Regions from separate parts of the Arthrobacter sp. GAS37 genome, predicted to be linked through region 1. Evidence: riboswitches for the same ligand, from Rfam matches in the RefSeq annotation. Region 1 holds a riboswitch; each other region holds the start of a gene.
What was found. Region 1 has a riboswitch for thiamine pyrophosphate ahead of ABH924_RS11555 (ECF transporter S component). Riboswitches for the same ligand answer to the same signal wherever they lie in the genome.
Positions count from the first base shown of each region.

Region 1 (4,955 bases):
ACCAGGTCAATGGACAGCGCCAACACCAAGGTGATCAGGAAGACCGACACGAACTTGGCCAGCGGATTCGCGCGAGTGAGAAGGGCGTTGTTACCGCGCAGGGTCAGGGTTTCCCTCATGCCGCACCCGCTTCCTGCCGGGCCGCGCCTCGGAGCGCAGGCTCGAGCCGCATCTCGGTGCCGCCCAGGACGGAGCTGAATTCCTGGTCGTGGGTTACGGAAACCACGGATGTGCCGGCGTCGAGCAGTTCGGACAGGAACGACGCAAGCTCGGCCCAAGTGTTCGCGTCCTGGCCGAAGGTGGGTTCGTCCAGCACCAGGACGCGGGGGTGCGCGGCGAGCACCGTGGCCACGGATAGCCGCCGCTTTTCGCCCCCGGAGAGCGTGTACGGATTGGCGTCCACGAGATGCCCCAGACGCAGCCGCTCCAGCAATTCGTCCACTCGCTCCTCGCCATGGCCAAGGTGCTTGGGGCCGAACATGAGCTCGTCGAGCACGCGGCCGGTGACGAACTGGTGCTCGGGCTCTTGGAACACGGTCCCGATCCGGGAGATCAGCTGCTGGGCCTTCCACTTGAAAGGGTCGGTGCCGGCGCCTTCACTGAGCCCGACGGCGGCAGTCACTGTGCCGGACACCGGCGCCAACAAGCCCGCGAGGGTCAAAGCGAAGGTCGATTTTCCGGCACCGTTGGGGCCGGTGATGGTCAGCGCCTGCCCGGCGAGCACCTCGGCGTCGAGTCCGGCCTGCACAGGAAGGGGCAGGATGGTTTTGAACCCCCGGCGCCGCGGCCTTTCGCGGGACACCGCGAGCTCCTGGGTAGCGAGCAGCAGCTCTCCCCCACTCCTCGCCCCGGAGCCGGCTGCTGTTCCGGAGCCGGCGGCCGTGCCCGAACGTGGCCGGGTGGCCGGCACGTACCCGGGCACCCAGACGCCCGCAGCAGTGAGCATGTCCCTTGCTTGAGCCAGAACGGTGTCCGGATCGCCGTCCAGAAGCACCCCTGGCGTCGACCCTCCCGTGGAGGAGGATCTGCCCGGCTGGAGGACCACGATCCGGTCCACAAGGTCTTTCCAGACCGAGACCCGATGCTCCACCACCACCAAGGTGGCGCCGGTCTTGTCCAGGCAGCGGCCCACGGCATCGCGGACCTCGAGCACGCCAGCCGGGTCCAGGTTGGCGGTCGGCTCGTCCAGGAGGATCAAGCCAGGCCGCATGGCCAGGATGCCGGCGAGCGCAAGGCGCTGTTTCTGCCCGCCCGAGAGCGCCGACGTCGGGTGGTCGAGCGCAAAGTCGCCGCTGGCACTGTTCCGCAGCCCGACGTCGTCGAGCGCTTCATGGACGCGTTTCCAAATCTCTTCCCGCGGCACGCAAAGGTTCTCGGCGCCGAAAGCGACGTCGTCGCCCAGCCGGGAAAGCACCACCTGGGTTTCGGGGTCCTGCTGCATGAGTCCGGCACGGCCCCGCTGGGCCTTCGGCGAAACACCGTCCACCAGCAACGAGCCGGTCTCGTCGGCGTCGTCACCGTCCTCGCCCAGAACGCCCGCCAGGGCATGCAGGAGCGTCGACTTGCCCGCGCCCGAGGGGCCAAGCAGGAGCACACGCCCGCCTGGACGGATGTCCAGGTCCAGGGCGTGGATGGCCTGCGTGGTGCGGCCAGCGTGCCGCCAGCCCCACCCTTGCGCGGAAATGGCGGCGGGTCGCACCACAGCAGGGGTGCCGGAATCAGGACTTGGCATCAGGAAAAGACGGGCTCCGAGGCGGCCTTGCGGGACGCGAACGCGCTCAGGACACCGGTCTTGGCCAGGCCGCGGGTCGCGATCCAGGCCAGGGCACCGGCGATGACGGCACCAGAGATCGTGCAGAACACGATGTACGCGAGCTTGTCGCCGACCTCGTAGGCGATGTTCCAGCCCCACGGCAGGAAGGAATCGTTCAACCCGCAGAACAGGCCCGCGCCGGCACCGGCCAGCAGGGACACCGGCAGGTTGAACTTCTTGTACATGAAGGCCAGGAAAATGAGTTCCGCGCCGAGGCCCTGGAGCAGGCCCGAGATCAGGACCGTGGTGCCGTACTGGTTACCCATGATGAGCTCGCTGGTGGCGGCCACCATTTCGCAGAAAATTGCCGCACCGGGCTTGCGGACAACGAGCATGCCCAGCACTGCCGGAATCATCCAACCGCCAGCGATCAGGCCGCCCAGCGGAGGGTAGCCGGCGGTGACGGGCGTGACAACCAGAGCCATCTGGTCCCATGCCCAGAAGATCACGCCACCGGCGATGGAGATCAGTGCGGCCACGACGATGTCCACGACGCGCCAGTTGTAACCAGGCTTGGTGAGGCCCGGCCTTGCAGAAATACCAGTCATTTTGTCCTCCTGAAGAACAGGAGGGGAAAGTGTTCCGGTTGCCTGCGAGCGGCTTCCGCCGCGCCGGTCCGGGCACTATGAGAACTCGACTCCCTTGCGCCGGTACTAGCCGGATCAGGTTCGAGGGTCTGCGGCTGTCCGCACTCTCAGCGCCCGTCCTCCGTGCCGCATTGCTGCGAGCCCGACGGCGGCGCTCCCCTGTCGTTATCAATCCACCCTTTTGGGCGTGGTTCAGTTTACACCTTGGCGGGGTTGCGGGCGCTGTGCCAAAACGCGTAACGACGGATTCTGCTGGATCATTCGCCGGGTGAGCACAGGCAGGCCCGGAATGGCGCGGGCGCGTACAGAAACTGGGAGAATGATCCAGCAGAATGTGACGCAGCAAGCGGGCAAAGGAGCAGTCTTGGCAGGCATTGTCGAAGCGAACAGCACCACGGTGGCCGAACCTAGGCTCGCCGCAAGCGTGATCCTCGTCCGCGAGGCCCCCGTTCACACGATTCAGTCAGGCCCGGAGGTTCCCGCGGATGCCGGGCGCGGCCTGGAAGTTTTCGTTCAGCACCGGGTAAGCACGATGGATTTCGCCGCGGGCATGGTTGTCTTTCCGGGCGGACGGGTGGATCACGTGGACAGCTCCGGCTGGGACTTCGCGGACGACGTCGTCGAGCGGCACGCCGCCGCATGGCACCGGAGCAGCATCGCCGTCGAGCCCACTTCCGCCGGGTTCAACGCCGGCCGGGTACTGGCGGCCGCGCAGCGCGAGGTGTTCGAAGAGGCCGGGCTGAAGCTCGACGCCGCCACCCTCCGCCCGTGGGCCAACTGGGTCACACCGGCAGACCAGCCCAAGCGCTTCGACACATACTTCTACCTTGCCTGCCCGCTTTCCGGTGCCGAACCAAAGCACCAAACCACGGAAGCGTCATCGTCCTTGTGGATGCCGGTCCGCGGAATCCTGGATGCCGAAGCCGCCGGAACCCTCAAGCTCATGCCGCCCACGCTGGCGCTGCTGGATGAGCTACTCGCCCTCGGCACGGTGGAAGCGATCCTGGCCGAGGACCGTGACATCGTGCCCGTCCGTCCAAAGCCCGGAGCCTTGGAGGAGTTCTTCCGGCTGAGGCGCCAACCGCCATCCGTTGCTCCGGAACAGCCCTGAAGTGGGGTTAGGCTGGGGACGGTCCTGTTTCCTCCCGCAAGGAGTCCCGGAATGAACCTCCTCATCAAACTGCTCGGCACTGGCGTGAGCATCGGCGCAGGCTTTGTCGGCACCAAGCTCGTCAATGCGTTGTGGGAAAAGTCCACCGGCAAGAAGCCTCCCAAGGGTCACGATGACATGGAGGCAAGCCTGCGCTCGGCACTGACCTTCGCCCTGATTTCGGCGACTGTCAGCGCTGTCATCCAGGTTTTCGCAAGCCGCAGTACCCAGCGCGCCATCTCGCGCTTCTCGAAGACGCAGGACATCGTCTAGGCTGACGGCCCGCCGTTGGCGCCCGCGCCCCCGCCGTTCGCGCCCCCGCCGTTGCGGCCGTTCCCGGTGTGGGGCATTGCCGAGTCCGCTTCTTGAGCTTTCTCCGCCGCCCGCTGACCGGCAGCCCGCAGCACCACGGCCTCGAGTTCGTCGGTGCTGAGCAACTCAGGGTGGAGGTGCTTGGTCCGGTAGCCTGCGCGGCCCACCATGTGTGCGGACACGGGCACGGTCAGCAGTTGGAAGATCCATGCGACAGCCAGGATCGGCCATACCCACCATTCGCGCATCTGCAGCCCGATGGCCGCCAAGACAAGGAACAGCCCCAGCACTTGCGGCTTGGTAGCTGCGTGCATGCGGCTCATGAGGTCCGGGAAACGCAACAGGCCGATTGCGGCGCCCAATGACATCAGCGCACCAACAATCAGCAGTACCGAGGTGACGGCATCGATGACGGCATCAACTCCCGTGGCATTAGGAGTCATTGACTTGTCCTCTCCGATCGGCCACGAAGCGGGCCACCGTCACCGAGCCAACGAACCCGATCAGCGTCAGTGCGACGAGCAGCACGAGGTTGTTGAGGTGTCTGTTGACGGCCATGTCGATGGCCAGCGCGGCGCCCAGTATGGCGAGCAGCACATCTGAGGCGAGCACGCGGTCCAGCAGGGAAGGCCCGACGGCGATCCTGTAGATCGCGCCTGCCGCCGCCAGGCTAAGAATCACCGCCGTGACGATGAGCACGATGTCTTTCACGAACCAGCTCCCCTCGTTGCAGGCCAGCCTTCGGCCTGGAGTGCGTCCATTTCGGCGCGGGTACCCATGATCCGGATCAGCGAGGCCTCCGTATCCTGGACTTCCTTGCGCAGCTTGGCGGTGTCCACATCGTTGCGGACATTGAGCCCGTGGATGTAGAGCGTGGACGTGGAACGGTCCACCTCCACCACCAAAGAACCCGGAATCAGCGAAATAACGTGCCCTGTGGCGGTCACCATGAGGTCGGAATGGCTGCGCAGAGGAACTGCGACCACGGCGTTGGTTACCGAAGGCCCTCGGAAGACCGCCAGGTACATGACCTGGAAGCTCGCGGCCACCACTTTGCCAAGGAACACGGCGGCGAAAGGAATGGCGCGCAACA
Region 1 is NZ_JBIYDB010000011.1:92,173-97,127, forward strand. Features, by position in the region: gene ABH924_RS11545 (energy-coupling factor transporter transmembrane component T family protein) at 1-119, opposite strand, end outside; gene ABH924_RS11550 (ABC transporter ATP-binding protein) at 116-1,732, opposite strand; gene ABH924_RS11555 (ECF transporter S component) at 1,732-2,361, opposite strand; TPP riboswitch at 2,435-2,571, opposite strand; gene ABH924_RS11560 (NUDIX hydrolase) at 2,720-3,511, shown strand; gene ABH924_RS11565 (DUF4235 domain-containing protein) at 3,563-3,823, shown strand; partial or broken gene mnhG (monovalent cation/H(+) antiporter subunit G) at 3,922-4,305, opposite strand; gene ABH924_RS11575 (monovalent cation/H+ antiporter complex subunit F) at 4,295-4,573, opposite strand; gene ABH924_RS11580 (Na+/H+ antiporter subunit E) at 4,570-4,955, opposite strand, start outside.

Region 2 (4,955 bases), on a different contig from region 1:
GAAGCCGCGGTCCACCAGTTTCTCCGTCGCATCCACCAACTCCACGGCGTCAGGCAGCAGCGTCTGTTCGTCGGCGATGACCTCGAGCTTCACCCAATCCGTTTCCAACGCCTCACGGGCAAGCTCGGCTGTCATGACAGCGTCCTTGGCGGTAAAACAGCCGGCCGTGTTGGGCAGGACACGGATGCCATGGTCCACGAGCAACTGGAACAGCGAACCTGTTTCAGTCGGCGAGTACCTCCGCATGGCCACGGTGGTGAGTTCGGTGCCGGAGGCCAGTAAGGCTGCCCCCAGGCCGTCCAGGCTCGGGGCTCCGCCGGTCCCCATGATGAGGCGCGAGCCGAACTCAACACCGTCGATCACCAGGGCGTCGGTTCGGGTGGTTGCTGCTTGAGTGCTTGCTGCGGTCATGGTTCAGCCTCCCTGTACTGCGGTAACGATTTCGAGTTCGTCGCCCTCTGCGAGCGCGGTAGCAGCCCACTGGCTGCGCGGCACCACTTCGGAATTGCGTGCGACGGCGACGCCGATCTTGCGTCCGTCGGCCGCCTGGCCTCTGGAGTCCACAACCCTTCCGGTGATGTGGCTGACGAGGGTGGTCACGGACGCGTCGTCGCTCAACGTGTGGTCTGCGCCGTTCAATTTGATGTTCATGCGTGGTCCTTCGGAAGGGGATATGAGGTATCGGCCGATGGGCCGTCCGTTGAGGCCCGTGGTACTGAAAGCGGGCGGGAGAAGCGGTCCGGGCGGAATTTGTTCCACCGGGGATCGACGGCGCCATCCATGAGTCCGACGCAGATTTTCGCCGCTGCCGGGGTGAGGAGCACGCCGTGGCGGAAGAAGCCGCTGGCCACGATGAGGCCCGGCACGGTTCCTTCGCCTTCGCGACGTTCCACACGGCCCAACAGCGGTGCATTGTCCGGAGTGCCTGGACGCGCTCGGGCAGTTGCTTCCAGGAGTTCCAGTTCGGCCACAGCCGGAACCAGAACCTGGGCGTCGCGGAGCAATTGGTACACGCCGCCGGCCGACACCGGGTTGGCCGATCCCCCCGACGCCGACAAGCCGTCTTCACGTTGCGTCGCGCCGACCACCACGGTCCCGTCGTCGCGGGGCACGATGTAGACGGGCACTCCGCGCACCATTCCACGGACCGTGGCGGTGACCAGGGGTTGCAGGTGGTCCGGGACGCGCAGCCGCAGTATGTCGCCGTACACGGGACGCAACGGGAGCGACATTCCATCCGGCAGGCCGTTCAAGCGGGCGGCATCCAGTCCGTTGGCAACCACTGTTTCCGTGGCGAGCACTTCGATTCCTGAGTCCAGCACAGCCCCGACGACGCGCCCGTCCTCCCACAGGAGGCCCGCCGCGGTGTCCTGGACCGCAAAACCGCCTTCGGCCCCCGGAATCCAACTGGAATCGCCGGGCTGGTGGTCTGCCAGCGCGCCGAGAATCGCGGCCGAAAGCCGGCGCGGATCCACTTGGTGGTCGCCCGGGATGTCGAAGGCACAGGAAATCTGCGGGCTCAGCAGCGGCTCACGCTCCCGTGCCTCGCGCAACGGCACGGATTCCACCACCAGGCCGTTGGCCAGCTGGACATCCCTGAGATCGGCGAGCGCCCGGCGGTCCGCAGCGTCCGCGCCGACGGCGAGGGTCGGCGTCGTGCGGTAACCCGTGCTGCGTCCGGTGCTTGATCCGGTCACATTGCGTTCGAAGTCCGGCCACAACGCCGACGATTCGAGCATGAGCTCCAGGAGGTCCTCTTCCTGGTAGTGCAGTTCGCTGACGGGCGCCAACATGCCCGCCGCCGCGAAGGTGGCGCCGCTGGCCGGCGCGGGATCGATCAGGGCAACCGAGCGGCCGGACCTGCGGGCTTCCCACGCGATGCCGAGGCCAATGACACCGCCTCCGATCACCGCCACATCCGCGTGCAGGGGTCCGTGCTGGGTGTTTACTTCGTCCATGGGGTCCTTCCCTACGCCGGTACTAGCCGGATCAGGTCAAGCGGTCGGCGCTGAAGCCCTCTCAGCCGCGCGGCGATTGTGACTGCCGCCGCGGCTCCCGCGGTACCAGCCCAGTTTAGAGGAACTACTCTGTTTCCATGACCCAGCACCATGTCCACACCACCGCCCGCCTGTACCTCTGCACCGACGCCCGCAAGCAACAGGGTGATTTTGAGCAATTTGTCGATGCCGCATTCGAGGGCGGCGTGGACATCATCCAGCTGCGTGACAAGACAATTGAGGCGGCCGAGGAACTGGAGCTCCTGGAAATCCTGCAATCCGTGGCGCATCGTCACGGCCGTCTCTGGGCAGTCAACGACCGCGCGGACGTAGCATCCCTCTCCGGCGCACCGGTGTTCCATATCGGCCAAAAGGACATTCCGCTGCGCTCGGCCCGGAAACTGCTCCACGACCGCACTATCATCGGTCTCTCCACGCACACGCCGGAACAAATTGACGCAGCCATCGCCGCGTCACCCAGCCGCAGCGGACTGGACTACTTCTGCGTCGGGCCGGTCTGGGCCACCCCCACCAAGCCGGGACGCTCCGCCGTCGGGCTCGATCTGGTGAAGTACGCCGCCAACGCGGTGAAGCAGGCAGACGAAGAGACCGTCGGCGGTGTTGTGCTCCCCTGGTTTGCTATCGGCGGTATCGATCTCAGCAACGTGGAAGAGGTGGTGCAGGCCGGCGCAAGCCGTGTCGTTGTGGTGCGAGCCATTACCGAAGCACAGGATCCGACGGCGGCAGCCCAGGCCCTTCTGGCTGCCTTGGACGCAGCGGCGGCCTAGCGAGACGCCGGAAGATTTTGGAGTTACCCTGATTTTCGTGTCACATCAGCGGGTAGCCCCGAATGTCAGTGAAACGTCGAACCACCTCGCGGAAGCGCTGGCGGCGCTTCGGACTGAACTCGAGCTGCCCGCAGGTTATCCCATTGAAGCGCTGCGCGACGCTGAAGCCGCGGTTTCCGGACACACCCTGCCAGCGCAGGATCTCACGGACGTTCCGTTCATCACGATCGACCCGGCCTCTTCCATGGATCTCGACCAGGCCCTCTTCATCGACCGGTCCGGGGATGGTTACAGGGTTCTCTACGCCATCTCCGATGTGCCCTCCTTTGTGCCCCCGGGAGGAGCGCTCGACGCCGAGACCCGCCACCGCGGGCAAACGTACTATGCCCCGGATGGCCGCATACCGCTGCACCCCGAGATCATCAGCGAGCATGCCGGAAGCCTGCTGGCCGGCCAGACGTGCGGCGCGTTCGTGTGGGACTTCGAACTCGATGCCGAGGCGGAGTTCCGCACCGTCTCCGTCCGTCGGGCAAGCGTACGGAGCCGCGCCAAACTCAATTACAAGGGCGTGCAGGCGGAGATCGATTCCGGAACGGCTGATCCCGTCCTGGAGCTGCTCAAGGAGGTCGGGCTCAAGCGGGTGGAACTCGAACGCCGCCGCGGCGGAGCAAGCCTGAACATGCCTGAGCAGGAAATCGTCCAACTGCCCGACGGCGAGGGGTACAGGATCGTCGCAGCTCCCTCGCTGCCGGTGGAGGACTGGAACGCCCAGATTTCGCTCCTGACCGGGATGGCCGCCGCCCAGTTGATGCTCGACGGCAAAGTGGGGATCCTGCGCACCATGCCCGCCCCCGATGAGCGCTCGCTGCTCCATTTCAAACGGCAAACGGGGGCACTCGGCAAGCCCTGGACCGCGGGGACCAGCTACGGCGAGTACCTGCGGACCCTTGACGCGAAGGATCCCCGGCAACTCGCCATCCTCCATTCCGCGGGGCTGCTCTTCCGTGGTGCCGGCTACACGCCTTTCGACGGCGAGGTACCGGGCAGCGTCATGCAGTCAGCCATCGGGGCGCCGTATGCCCACACCACCGCGCCGCTGCGCCGACTTGTCGATCGTTTTGTGCTGGTCATCTGCGAAGCTCTGAGCAATGGAACAGAGATCCCTGCATGGGCCCGGGATGCTTTGCCGAGCCTGCCCGAGATCATGGCGTCTTCCGACCAGCTTGCCGCCAAAATGGAGCGCCTGGCCCTGGACACCGTGGAGGCAGCACTCCTGGTCAACCACATCGGACAGGAATTCGACGCCGTGGTGATTTCCGGATCGAAACCCGCCAAGAACAACGGTAACGGCAACGGAAACAGCACCAACGGCAACAACGGTAATGGCAATGGGAACGGAGCCCCGCACGGCCCCTACGGCATCGTCCAGATCGCCGAGCCCGCGGTCACCGCTCGTTGCGACGGCGAAATGGAGTCGGGCACGAAAGTCCGCGTGAAACTGCTCGACGCGGACATTGCCACCCGCCAAATCACCTTCGAACTGCTCCCGTAGCGCGCCCCGTCCGCAGGGCCGGGGCCGCGATCCGGGGATTATCGCCCCCAGACGCTAGACTGGGTGAGTAGTAATGGATGCCCGGTCGTTGATTCAGTTAATTTTTTGACATCAACAAGCCCGCCCCTACGCGATCTTGAGATACACCAGCTGGTCCCCAGTGCCAGTATTTAGATAGCCCGCGATCGGCTTCCACTGGATTTGCTTGCGCCCATCCGTGCTCCGGAACGGCCCTGCCACAACCGTTGAGCACGCAGCGCAGCCCAAATGAATAAGGAAAACTCCACTGTGAGTGAATTGCACACCCATGAAGTTCTGACAGACGGAACCGAAACGATCGAACCCGAGGAAACCATTTCCTCGGACGAAACACCCCACGAGATCGCAGAAAAAACCTTCGCCGACTACAACGTCCGCGCCGACATCGTTGAATCCCTCGCCGACGCCGGAATCACCCACCCGTTCCCCATCCAGTCCATGACCCTCCCGGTTGCCCTGGGCGGTCACGACATCATCGGCCAGGCCAAGACCGGTACCGGAAAGACCCTCGGCTTCGGCATTCCGGCGCTGCAGCGCGTCGTCGGACCGGACGACGCCGGCCACGACAAGCTCGCTGTC
Region 2 is NZ_JBIYDB010000001.1:284,612-289,566, forward strand. Features, by position in the region: gene ABH924_RS01325 (thiazole synthase) at 1-411, opposite strand, end outside; gene thiS (sulfur carrier protein ThiS) at 415-651, opposite strand; gene thiO (glycine oxidase ThiO) at 648-1,958, opposite strand; TPP riboswitch at 1,949-2,069, opposite strand; gene thiE (thiamine phosphate synthase) at 2,096-2,785, shown strand; gene ABH924_RS01345 (RNB domain-containing ribonuclease) at 2,823-4,337, shown strand; gene ABH924_RS01350 (DEAD/DEAH box helicase) at 4,626-4,955, shown strand, end outside.
Region 2: linked by a shared signal. The riboswitch ahead of thiO (glycine oxidase ThiO) and the one ahead of ABH924_RS11555 (ECF transporter S component) in region 1 are both predicted to bind thiamine pyrophosphate.

Region 3 (4,955 bases), on a different contig from region 1:
AGCTTCAGTTGCTTCCGACTGCTTGGCCTTCTTGGTGATGGCTTCCGGGATGATGACGGAACCCTTCTCCGGTGCAACGAAAGCAGGCTTGGCGACCTTGGTCTTCAGCGTGCCTTCCTGGCCCGGGAGACCCTTGAACTTCTGCCAGTCACCGGTGATCTTGAGGATCGCGGCAACCTGCTCGGTCGGCTGGGCGCCGACGGACAGCCAGTACTGTGCACGCTCGGAGGCGACCTCGATGTACGAGGGCTCTTCGGTGGGGTGGTACTTGCCGATTTCTTCAATCGCACGGCCATCGCGCTTGGCGCGGGAGTCCATGACGACGATGCGGTAGTACGGTGCGCGCATCTTACCGAAGCGCTTAAGGCGAATCTTTACGGCCACTTTTGTGGTCACTCCTGTTTCTGAAACGGGGTTGAGCCCGTCGTTCTGCACCCGTGGGGCGGGCCATACTTGAGGGTTCCAAGGACAAGATGCACACACGGAGAGAGGGGCCGCGCGGATCGAGTACCTGTCCATTGTGCCAGATGGCGGACAGTATTTCGAACGCGCGGCCCGTGCGGCGGGATTACTGCAGGGTTACTGCAGGGTTACTGCTCTGCGGACCAGACGTAGAGACCGGCCCGTTCGGCCTTTTCGACGTCGCTCGCGAGCGCCGCCAACTGTTGGACGTACTGGCGGGACTGTTGGGCATCAAAGGGCATATCCTCTTGGGACGCCCAGCGTTCGGCGACATCGTCGAGGATGCTTCCCTCCCCCTCGGTCTCGTAGCTGAGAAGCTCGGACAGGGCACGCACCATGGCTTCGGGGACGCCCAGCAAGGCGTCGCTGGTGACGTCCACCAATGCGAGCTCATAGTCGGCCCCGGCTGCGTGCACGGCCGTGCCCGCCAGGTCGCCAAGTTGTTCTACTTCGAAATCGCTGATTCCCGGGATCCGTACAGCGGCGCCGGACACGTCACTGCCCTTCTCCAGGGCAGCGGCCCTCTTGAGTGCTTCATCGTGGGTGGCAACAAAGATTTCAGCAAAGCCCATGGAAAGTACTCTCATTCATTCGTGCCAACGGAGCTGCGGCGCGGCGGCCGAAAATGCGCCACGCCGCAGACTCCAGCCTAGCGGACGGCGACCCGCAGCCGGTTGCGCCACGGGTCCTCGAAGCGCAACTCCTGGCCGGTGTGGTGGGAGGCAATGCCGGCAACCTTGAGGCGGTCGGCGAGCGCGCCGACGTCGTCTCCTGACGGCACCTCGATGACAACCTCGCCGAGACCGAGCGTGTCCTTGCGTGGACCTGCGCCGCGACTGTTCCAGACATTCATGGCCATGTGGTGGTGGTAGCCGCCCGCGGAGACGAACAGGGCCTGCCCGTGCCACCCGGCGGTCTGCTCGAAGCCCAAGGTGTCGACGTAGAAATCATGGGCGGTCTGCACATCGCCCACCTGGAGGTGGACATGCCCGACGCCGGCGCCCGCCTCATGCTGGCCTGTCACCGCCGCTTCGTTCAGGTATTGCTGGAGGTAGCGCTGCGGAGGGAGCGGCAGGCTGTCCATGACGACCGAACTGCCATTCCACTCCCAGCCTTCGCGGGGCTTGTCGTAGTAGAGCTCGATGCCGTTGCCCTCAGGGTCGGTGAAGTAGAAGGCCTCGCTGACCAGGTGGTCCGCGCTGCCGACGAAGGCGTGGGGTTCGTACTGCGCGGCCGAGGCAACAGTCGCGGCGAGCGAGGATTGGTCTTCGAAGAGCAAGGCCGTGTGGAAGAGTCCAGCCTCTCCGCGACCCGGGATCTGGAGCCCGGAGGCCGGCGCGAGGTGCACCAACGGCTTGCCGAGCCTGCCGAAGTAGAGTCCGCCGTCCTGTTCGGCGACGACCTCCAGCCCCAGGGCCCGCTGGTAGTAGTCGACCATGAGCTTCATGTCCCCCACTTTGAGCATGACCGTACCCATGGTGAGTTCGGCAGGAAGGAGATCCTGGCTGGATGTGATGGTCATGTGAAACTCCCGGCTTTTTGTGGCGCCGCCCTTCGGCAACCTCTATCTATCTAAATTACTTGAAGCTTCAATTTATTCCTAATGCCCGGCGCTTCCTGAAATATGTCCCCTCAGCACGGTGCATTGCGGATTCAGCACCACCTCAAGTGACGCACGGGGATCGTTTGCGTAGAGCACGACGTCGGCACTGGCACCTTCGCTGATGCCGTCGGCACCCAGCCACTCGCGTGCGGACCAGCAGGCGGCGTCGAGGGCGGCGGCCGCCGGAATGCCCGCGCGGTGCAGTTCCAGGATTTCCTCGCCGATCCGGCCGTGCTTGATGACGCTGCCGGCGTCGGTCCCGGCGTACACCCGCACCCCGGCGTCGAATGCCTCGGCGACGCGTTCATGCCTGCGCTCCCACAATCTGGTCATGTGCGCGGCGTAAGGCGGGAACTTCGCTTCCGCCTGCTTCGCGATGTCCGGAAAAGTCGCAATGTTGATGAGCGTGGGGACGATCGGCACACCCTGTTCCAGCAGCCTGGGGATATGGTGCGGCAACAGACCGGTGGCGTGCTCGATGCAGTCGATGCCGGCGTCGAGCATGTCGTCGATAGTCCCTTCGGCGAAGCAATGAGCAGTCACCCTGGCTCCCTCCTCGTGTGCCGCGGTGACCGCGTCCTTGACGATGGCGGCCGGAAAGGACGGGCCAAGATCCCCTGCCGAGCGGTCGATCCAGTCCCCTACGATCTTGACCCAGCCGTCTCCGGACCGTGCCTGCTTGCGCACGGCCTCCACGAGATCCTCGGGCTCGACTTCTTCGGCCAGTCCGGGGATGTACCGGCGTTGCCTAGCGATGTGCCTGCCCGCGCGGATGATCCTCGGCATGTCCGTCCGGCGCTGCAGCCAGCGCGTGTCGCTTGCGGATCCTGCGTCGCGGATCAAGAGGGTCCCGGCGTTCCGGTCCGCCGTTGCCTGCAGTCGGGCAGTCTCGTCGTCCACCGCTCCGCCCCTCCCCAAACCAACATGACAGTGCGCGTCGACAAGGCCGGGCAGCACCCATCCGTCCAGGACGACGTCCGGCGCGGCAGCAGGCCGCAGAAAGGTCAGCCGTCCGTCGACCGACCAGAGGCCGCGCCGTTCCTCTTCCGGCCCGGTGAGGACGGCGCCGCTGAACTCGATGATTTCCGCCATGATTCCACCCTAGTTCCCGGGGCCGTTGCCGGCCCGGTCACATCTGTCCTCGGTCACATCTCTCCCAAGCACCCACAGCTGTGGTAGCTTCGTCTACGACCACACGGGGGCCCTTGCAAGGGCTGAGATCGGGCTGACGCAGCCTGCGACCGTTGAACCTGTCCGGGTAATGCCGGCGAAGGAAGTGAGTAATCCTTTGAGCACCAAAGAAACACAGCTGAGCCCTACCCAAAACGGATCGGCGCAAGAGGTGACACATTCCCTCAAGTCCCATTCCCTCGCGTTCCTGGAAGATGCAGAGACGGGAATCCGGGTTCCAGTGACTGAAATCGCCTTGGAACCGTCCCCAAACGGCGAGGCCAACGCGCCTTTCCAGGTGTACCGCACCGCGGGGCCCGGCAGTGACCCTGTGATTGGCCTGGAGCCGTTCCGGAGCGAGTGGATCGAAGCCCGCGGCGATACCGAGGCATACAGCGGCCGCGAACGGAACCTGCTGGACGACGGCAAGTCGGCCGTGCGCCGCGGCGCCGCCTCCGCAGAGTGGAAGGGCGCACAGCCGGTGCCCCGCCGCGCCGTCGAAGGCAAGACCGTGACACAGATGCACTATGCCAAGCAGGGCATCGTGACGCCCGAAATGCGGTTCGTGGCACTTCGCGAGAACTGCGATGTCGAACTTGTCCGCAGCGAAGTCGCCGCCGGCCGTGCCATCATTCCCAACAACATCAACCACCCCGAATCCGAACCGATGATCATCGGCAAGGCCTTCCTCGTGAAGATCAACGCCAACATCGGCAACTCGGCCGTCACCAGTTCCATCGCCGAAGAAGTGGACAAGCTGCAGTGGGCCACGCAATGGGGCGCGGACACGGTCATGGACCTGTCCACGGGCGACGACATCCACACCACCCGCGAATGGATCATCCGCAACTCGCCCGTCCCGATCGGCACCGTGCCCATCTACCAGGCCCTCGAGAAGGTCAACGGCGAAGCCAACAAGCTCACCTGGGAAATCTTCCGCGACACCGTCATTGAACAGTGCGAGCAGGGCGTGGACTACATGACCATCCACGCCGGCGTGTTGCTGCGGTACGTGCCGCTCACCGCGAACCGCGTGACGGGCATCGTTTCCCGTGGCGGCTCCATCATGGCCGGCTGGTGCCTGGCGCACCATGAGGAAAACTTCCTCTACACCCACTTCGACGAACTCTGCGAAATCTTCGCCAAGTACGACGTCGCGTTCTCGCTCGGCGACGGCTTGCGCCCGGGAGCGACGGCGGACGCCAACGACGCCGCACAGTTCGCCGAGCTCGACACGCTCGCGGAGCTCACGAAGCGGGCGTGGAAGTACGACGTGCAGGTCATGGTGGAGGGCCCCGGGCACATCCCGTTCCACCTCGTCCGCGAGAACGTCGAGCGGCAGCAGGAACTGTGCGACGGCGCACCGTTCTACACCTTGGGCCCCCTCGTCACCGACGTTGCTCCGGGCTACGACCACATCACCTCGGCCATCGGCGCCACGGAGATCGCACGCTACGGAACCGCGATGCTCTGCTACGTCACCCCGAAGGAACACCTGGGCCTGCCAAACAAGGACGACGTCAAGACCGGCGTGATCACGTACAAAATCGCCGCCCACGCCGCGGACCTTGCCAAGGGACACCCCGGCGCCCACGAACGCGACGATGCCCTGTCCAAGGCCCGCTTCGAGTTCCGCTGGCGTGACCAGTTCGCACTGTCGTTGGATCCGGTCACGGCCGAAGCGTTCCACGATGAGACGCTCCCGGCAGAACCAGCCAAG
Region 3 is NZ_JBIYDB010000015.1:87,862-92,816, reverse strand. Features, by position in the region: gene rpsP (30S ribosomal protein S16) at 1-384, opposite strand, end outside; gene ABH924_RS13770 (hypothetical protein) at 591-1,034, opposite strand; gene ABH924_RS13765 (VOC family protein) at 1,112-1,984, opposite strand; gene ABH924_RS13760 (amidohydrolase family protein) at 2,063-3,157, opposite strand; TPP riboswitch at 3,251-3,358, shown strand; gene thiC (phosphomethylpyrimidine synthase ThiC) at 3,354-4,955, shown strand, end outside.
Region 3: linked by a shared signal. The riboswitch ahead of thiC (phosphomethylpyrimidine synthase ThiC) and the one ahead of ABH924_RS11555 (ECF transporter S component) in region 1 are both predicted to bind thiamine pyrophosphate.